2 regions of the Pseudarthrobacter sp. B4EP4b genome follow, and region 2 is predicted to be linked to the other one. Evidence: riboswitches for the same ligand, from Rfam matches in the RefSeq annotation. Region 2 holds a riboswitch; the other holds the start of a gene.
What was found. Region 2 has a riboswitch for S-adenosylmethionine ahead of FNL14_RS19315 (DUF1737 domain-containing protein). Riboswitches for the same ligand answer to the same signal wherever they lie in the genome.
Positions count from the first base shown of each region.

Region 1 (3,848 bases), on a different contig from region 2:
CCGGTCGCCTCCGCGGTGGCCCGGACAGCCGTGGCGCCAGGATAGTGCGCCCGCAACTGTTCGAGCATGTCCTCGGACGGGTCCACGGCGGTGACTGACAGTCCCATGCCGAGCAGGAGTTCGGTGAACTTCCCGGTGCCGGCCCCGGCGTCGAGGGCATCGCGGGCTCCGGCGGGGACCAGCCATTGTGCGGATTCTTGCGGATAACCCGGCCGGACCTGCTGGTAGTGCCTGCCGCCGTCCTGGAAGCTCTGGCCGAGCTCCCGCCGACGTCCGTGGTCAAGTTTGGGGCCACCCCGTACCACCTGTGGCCCTCCTTCGATTGATGCCCTTGGGTATCCTCCGAATTTACCGCAAGTGCTTAGTCGTCGATGCAGGGAGCGGCACCCGCGGTGCCCGGGGTGTTGGGAGCCCAGTGCGGGTAGGTCCGGGTGTCGTTGGCGGGAACCCAGCGTCCGGCGTCCACCACGTAGTCCCAGCCCAGCCCGTTGGTGCGCAGCGCCGCGATACCGGCAAGGAGGCGTTCGGCGTCTTCCAGGCGGGAGCCGACGCCGAAGCTGGCGCGCAGGGAGCCCGAAGGCAGACCCAGCCGCTTCAGCAGCGGGTGGGCGCAGAAACGTCCGTCGCGCAGGCCCACGCCGTGTTCGGCGGACAGGTAGGCCGCCACCAGGCCGGCGTCGTAGCCTTCCACCGAGAAGTTGACCACACCGATGGTGTCCGTATCCGGGTTGGTGTCCTTGAAAATCTGGTGGACGGTGACGCCGTCGATCTGCTGCAGGCCTTCCACCAGGAAAGACCGGATGGCCGATTCGTGGGCATGCCACTGTTCCTGGTCCAGCCCGGCGATCACCTGGGTTGCGCGGGCCAGCGTGGCGGCGCCCAGGACGTTGGGGGAGCCGCCCTCATGGCGGGCCGGGCCGGTGGCCCAGCTGACGCCGTCGAGCCTTGCTTCCTTGACGGCGCCGCCTCCGGCAAGGTGCGGCCTTCCGGCGTCCAGCCAGTCCGTGCGGCCCACCAGCACGCCGGCGCCGAAGGGTGCGTACAGCTTGTGGCCGGAGAAGGCGAGGTAGTCGACGTCGTCCGCTGCAATATTCACGCGGCGGTGCGGTGCCAGCTGGGCGGCGTCCACCACGATCCGTGCGCCGTGTTCGTGGGCCAGTGCAGCCAGGGCCCGGATGGGAAGGATTTCGCCGGTGACATTGGACGCGCCGGTGACGGCGAGCAGGCTCACCCCGCCCTGCTCCAGTTCCGCGCGGACGGCATCGATGGTGCCGGCGATGGTGTCGGCGGCAACGATGCTGCGGTGCGGGACGCCCTGCCACGGCAGCAGGTTGGCGTGGTGTTCGATGTCCAGGTAGAGGACATCGCCGTCGGGCCGTCCGTCTGTTTCCGGCAGGCAGCCGGCCAGCAGGTTCAGCGAATCCGTGGTGTTCCGGGTGAAGATCACGGAGTCGTCCGGGCGGCCGCCCACAAACTCGCGGACGATGTTGCGGGCGTTTTCGTAGACGGAGGTGCTGATCTGTGACGCGTAGCCGGCACCCCGGTGGACGCTGGCGTAGAACGGCAGGATCTCGTTCAGGTAGGCCGAGACCACGGAGAGGGCCGGAGCCGAGGCGCCGTAGTCAAGGTTGGCGTAGCGGATGTGGCCGCCGTGGATCAGCGGCGCCTGGATTTCTGCGCCGGTGACGGCAGCGAGCGGCCGGCCGGCGGCGGCACGGCGGGCATCAAAGGTGGTTCCGGCCTGGGCTGTTCCAGACCCGGCAGCTTCGAACGTGGCGGTGGCATTGGGGGAGACGGTGGCAGTTGTCACGAAAGACCTCACTTCAGAAGGACTCCCGCTCCCGGGAATCCGCGCTTGCCGCATCCGCTCCGGACCGGCCTGGTCGTCACCCGGGGCACCCCACCGCGGTTGGAGGGTTGCCGGCCAGCAAACCGGGGTTTCGCGCTGGCACTCGTGACCTGGTTAAGAGCGTAGGACATCGGGTTGGGAGGTTTTAAGTCGGGGCGATTGTTAAGCGCTTTGTTACGCGCTGGCCGGAAAGAGCTTCTTTTGCCGAAGAAAAGAACGGCGGGCACCTCTCCAAGGAGGCGCCCGCCGCTGATTCTTCGATGATGCTGCTGTTACAGGAGGTCGTCCAGCTCCGGGTTCAACCTGCGGAGCACCTCGGAGTGCAGGATGGAGTTGGTGGCCAGGGCGTTGCCGCCGAAGGGCCCGTCTTCCCCTTCCAGGGATGTGAAGCGCCCGCCGGCTTCCACCACGATCGGTACCAGTGCCGCCATGTCGTACAGGTTCAGTTCAGGTTCGCAGGCGATATCCACTGAGCCCTCGGCCACCATGCAGTAGGACCAGAAGTCGCCGTACGCCCGGGTCCGCCACACATCCTCGGTGAGGCCCAGGAAGTTCTCCAGGCTGCCGCGTTCCTTCCAGCCGCCCAGGCTGGAATAGGAAAGGGAAGCGTCGGAAAGCTTGGACACATTGGATACCCGCAGCCGGGTGGCCGCGGCGAGCGAACGGCCCATGTAGGCGCCCATGCCCTTGGCCGCCCACCAGCGTTTGCCCAGGGCCGGTGCGCTGACCACACCCACCACCGGTTCGCCTTCGTCCACCAGCGCGATCAGGGTGGCCCAGACCGGGACGCCGCGGACAAAGTTCTTGGTGCCGTCGATCGGATCGATGATCCAACGGCGCGACCCGTGCCCCGTGCTGCCGAACTCCTCGCCCAGCACGGCGTCGCGTGGGCGGGAACGGGACAGCTGGCCGCGGATGGCTTCTTCGGCGGCCTTGTCCGCGTCCGTGACCGGCGTCAGGTCAGGCTTGGTCTCCACCTGGAGGTCCAGGGCCTTGAAACGGCCCATGGTCTGGTCATCCACGGAGTCGGCCAGCACATGGGCCAGGCGCAGGTCATCGTTGTAGCTTGAAGCGGGTTGGATCATGGTTCCAAACTACCGTCTGCGCGCGGTTCTGCTGGGAGATCGGCCCTGTCAGTTGACGCTGCCAAGCTCCTTGGCCTCCTGGGCCTCCATCCGGGGATCGGTGCCGAGGAGCCTGCGCAGCGAGGCCAGCCGGGCAACACCCGTGGCTCCGGCATGGCCGCCTTCCACCCAGGCATCCAGGCCGCAGTTCACAGCCGCGGCAGTGTGTTTGCAGCCGCGTTCACAGTCCTCGATGCCGGGGGAGAGGTCCGGAAAGGAGCGCAGGATCCGGTCCGGGTCCACGTGGGCCAGGCCAAACGATCGGATACCGGGGGTGTCGATGATCCAACTGCCCGGCGGCGCGTCCGACAACCTCAGCGCCAGGGCTGACGACGACGTGTGGCGGCCGCGGCCCGTCACGGCGTTAACCCCGCCGGTTGCTCGCTCGGCCCCCGTCAGTGCGTTCACCATGGTTGATTTGCCCACGCCCGAATGCCCCAGCATCACGGTGACTTTTCCGTCCAGGTAGCCCCGCAGCTCCGCCACTGCGTTACTGTCCAGCCGGGCTGACAATCCGTCATCAGACCGGGCGTCGATACCGGACGCCGCGGAGTCCGCCGTCCGGCTGATAATGACCGGGAAGTCCAAGTGCGTGTAGTTGGACAACAGCTCCGCCGGATCCTTGACGTCCGCCTTGGTGACCAGCAGGATCGGCTCGATCCCGGCGTCGTACGCAGCTACCAGGGCGCGGTCGATGAAGCCGGTGCGCGGCTCCGGGTTGGCCGCGGCCACCACAATCACCAGTTGGTCCGCATTGGCCACGACGGCCCGTTCCACGGGGTCGGTATCATCAGCGCTGCGGCGAAGGAGGGTTTTACGGTCCTGGATTTTCACCAGCCGGGCCAAGGTGTTGGGGTCGCCGGAAACGTCTCCCA
Region 1 covers NZ_VHIJ01000073.1:9,635-13,482, reverse strand. Annotated here, with positions in the region: gene FNL14_RS21805 (class I SAM-dependent methyltransferase) at 1-305, opposite strand, end outside; gene FNL14_RS21800 (aminotransferase class V-fold PLP-dependent enzyme) at 362-1,810, opposite strand; SAM riboswitch class IV at 1,847-1,960, opposite strand; gene hisN (histidinol-phosphatase) at 2,122-2,934, opposite strand; gene FNL14_RS21790 (ribosome small subunit-dependent GTPase A) at 2,983-3,848, opposite strand, start outside.
Region 1: linked by a shared signal. The riboswitch ahead of FNL14_RS21800 (aminotransferase class V-fold PLP-dependent enzyme) and the one ahead of FNL14_RS19315 (DUF1737 domain-containing protein) in region 2 are both predicted to bind S-adenosylmethionine.

Region 2 (3,848 bases):
CGGAATGATGGCCAGCCGTACGTCGAAGCCGTTGGCCAAATAGGGGTTGCCCCAGGACAGGAACGCGAAGGCGAACGCGGCACCCGTGCAGACTCCCACAACCCAGGTGTGGTCAGTGAGCCACGAAACGATGCGCTGCCGGTGGAACCCGGCCACCAGGCCGACCACAAACAGGACCTGCCAGACCAGCAACGGGAATGAGTCCTCAAACTGCGAGGGCAGGATCCGGAACCTGGTGACAGCCCCTACCGCATACACGGCCAGGGTGCCGGCCAGCACCCACACGGCCTTGCCCCGGTTAAGCGCGGCAAGGATGAGCGGGCTGACGAGCAGCAACACCACGTAGAGGCCCATGACGTTGAACTGCCAGGGGCCGAATTGCAGCAGCAGGATGGCGGGCAGGACCTGCGGGGGCACCGGGAACTGGAACAACGAGCCCATTCCCGCGTAGAGGTCGTAGGTGCGGCCGGCGCCGTTGTGGCCGGCGCCGCCGGTTCCCTGGTCAACGAAGGTGGTGAGTGCATCGGTCTGGAAGACAGGCACCAGGGAGATCAGGAAGACGCCGATCAGCACGGCGAGCGCCGTTACATAGAGCTTGCCTGCCCGCCGGGATGTCAGGTCCACCACGGTTCCGAAGTCCGCGTTCACCCTGGGTCCGTAGACCATGCCCACCACGATGCCCGAGAAGAGGACAAAAAGCTCGGCCCCGGAAACGAAGCCCACAGCTTCCTGGGTCAACAGCTGGAACAGCGACGTCATGCCCAGGTGGTTCACCACCACAAACACAATGGCCATGCCGCGCAGGAGGTCCACCCGCGAATCCCGCTTTGAAGGATCCGTGTAGCTCCACGCAGTTGCTGTATTGACCCTGCGGGGAACCTGCCACAACGCCACCAGGAGGATCAGCAGCGCCGCACCCACAGTCCAGGCGGCGGCGCCGGTGAGTGTGTTGGCCCGGACGTATCCGCTGCCGGCCGCAACCTGGGTCACCGGGCCGGTCACCATGGAGGACGTCTCTAGACGGTCCCGGGCGGCGGCCGCAACCGCAGGGTTTCCGGTGAGCAGCCAGTCAATGCTTGCCACCCCAGTGTCCCTGGTGCTGGTCCGCTCGTCCCAGACTACGGCCGCCGTTTTGGCGAAGTCCGTGGAGGTGGCCGTACTCAGGACCTGGTCCCACCAGCCCGCTTTGATGTCCAGATCCGAGGCGCCGCCGGATGCCGGGCTGTAAAACGCAGCCGTCTGCAGGACGAACGGCTTGTCCTTCCCTGCCGCATATGTGCCGTAGAAATTTTCCCCGCCGGAGGTTGTGAGCATTTCCTGGAGTTCGTTCGGCCGCGGCACCGTGTTGACCGGCGCCCCGCCGGCAGTGTCATCGTGGAACGCGGTCAGACCCACCCAGTCCACGGCATCGTCCCCGGGGTAATACGGGGCATACGCCGCGTCCGAACCGTTCCACGCATCGTCGCGGTTGCTATCGAGGAGGGCGAAACCCTCGCTGCCCGGCGCAGGGGCATTCCGGTTCCGGTCAAAGGGGTAGCCCGTTCCCAGGTATGGCTCCCACACCATCGACGTACGGCCGCCGGTATCCTCAAAGGCCTCAGCGACGGCCCGGAAGGCGGACCGGTAGGCGGCCGGCTGCTGGCCCCACTCCACCCAGCTGGCATTCATATCGGGGGCAAAGCGGATCAACACCTCGCCCTTGAAGTTCGCAGTCAGCTTCCGTACCTCAGCGGCAAACGATGCGGCGGCCTCGGCGGTGACCTGCTCCAGGGCGATGCTGGGCTTGACCGTCAGCATGGCGTGGGCGCCCTGCATCCCCGATTGCTCCAGGAAGCCCCTGATGTTCTCCTCCTCCGAGCCGCGGAAGGGCAGGGCGATGTCATGCCCGAAGAGCGCCGGGGATGCTCCCAGCCTGTCTGTAAAGCCAGCCGCGGTGTCCTCGCCCCATTCGAGGACTGCGCCCAGAAGCGGCTTGCCCTCGGCCGGGATGGTGTCTGCAGCACGGGCGGCCCCGGCGGGCAGTATCACTGCCAGGACGGCAATCAGCATCGCGGCAAGAAGGGCAGCTGCGGCGCGGAGAAGGGACTGTCGGGTGAGTTGCCCGCGACGGTTTGGCAGACGGCCATGGCCTAAAAGATGTTGCAGTTCGGCGGCTGTTGGCGTACTGATGAGGACCCCCCCAAGGACTTTGCTCCGACTGCCGGGGCGGCGCCCCACAAGAACCCTATCTGCCCGGAAAGCAGCCACGGGCGCCAGGTGCCCTGAGCCGCCCGTGGTGACTCCCGCCGTCGTCCGTTCCGGGAACCGTCTGCAAGTGCGTCCAAGTTGCTCCAGCAGCGCTTCGGTTACGGAACATGACGACGACGGCGGTGCGGGCCCTCGTGCCAAGTGTTACGTTTTTGGGGAGTAATGAGTACCGGCGCCAAGCCCTGACTGGCCGGTCGGCAACCCTCCTTCCGCGGCGGGGTGCCTCAGGTGAATACTCGGCATATCGACCGATTCGAGCTGCAAGCGTGAGAGAAGGAGATCCGTCATGTCAGACGCCCCTGCCAACGAAGAAGAACTGGCCTACCGCCTTATCACGGGGCCTGATGACCGCTCCTTCTGTGAGCGGATTTCCGCCGCCCTGGCCGAGGGCTATGTGTTGCACGGAAGCCCCGCCGTCACGTTCAACGGCAGCACCGCCATTGTGGCGCAGGCCGTCGTCCTGCCGGCAGCGATCGCTTCCGCTGATGCCGCGGTGGCCACTGCGGTGGATGAGCTTGAACTGTCAGGCGAAGACCTCGAGTTCGCAGGCGAGGGCCACGCATGAGCTACGCCGGCGACCTCACCCCCCAGGAAGCCTGGGACAAGCTGCAGCAAGGTGCCATCCTGGTGGACGTCCGCACCGAGGGTGAATGGGCCCACATCGGCATCCCGGACACCAAAGCCACGGACAACGATCCCCTGTTCATCCAGTGGACCTTCCCGGGCGGAATCCCTAACCCCGACTTCATCAAGGACCTGAGCCTGCAGGCCCCCGAAAATGGCTCCACCGAACTGCTGTTCCTGTGCCGCTCCGGCCAGCGGTCCATCGCGGCCGCCATCGCCGCCACACAGGCCGGCTTCACCTCCTACAACGTCCTGGAGGGCTTCGAAGGTGAGCCGGACCGCTATGGCGAACGCACTGTCAACGGCTGGAAGAACCGCGGCCTGCCAACCAACCTGGGAAAGAACTAAGTGACCTTCAACGAAGACGCCCCCGGCTGGAGCCCTGACACCCAGGCCGTCCGCGGCGGACTGGACCGCACCAACTTCCAGGAAACCAGCGAGGCGGTGTTCCTGAACTCCGGCTTCGTGTACGAATCCGCCGCCGCTGCCGAGCGCGCCTTCACCGGCGAGGACGAGCGCTTTGTCTACTCCCGCTACGGCAACCCCTCTGTGGCCACCTTCCAGGAGCGGCTCCGACTCCTTGAGGGCACCGAAGCGTGCTTTGCGACGGCGTCAGGCATGTCCGCGGTTTTCACCGCCCTGGGTGCCTTGCTGGCTGCCGGCGACCGCGTGGTCGCCGCCCGCTCACTCTTTGGCTCCTGCTTTGTGATCCTCAACGAGATCCTGCCCCGGTGGGGCGTTGAGACTGTCTTTGTGGACGGCCCGGACCTCGACCAGTGGCGCGAAGCCCTGTCCCAGCCCACCACCGCCGTTTTCTTTGAGTCGCCGTCCAACCCCATGCAGGAGATCGTGGACATCGCGGCGGTGAGCGAACTCGCCCATGCGGCGGGTGCCACCGTGGTGGTCGACAATGTTTTTGCCACTCCACTTCTGCAGCGCTGCGGCCAGTTGGGCGCCGACGTCATCGTCTACTCCGG
Region 2 covers NZ_VHIJ01000058.1:1,248-5,095, reverse strand. Annotated here, with positions in the region: gene opgC (OpgC domain-containing protein) at 1-2,049, opposite strand, end outside; SAM riboswitch class IV at 2,406-2,520, shown strand; gene FNL14_RS19315 (DUF1737 domain-containing protein) at 2,534-2,812, shown strand; gene FNL14_RS19310 (rhodanese-like domain-containing protein) at 2,809-3,219, shown strand; gene FNL14_RS19305 (O-succinylhomoserine sulfhydrylase) at 3,220-3,848, shown strand, end outside.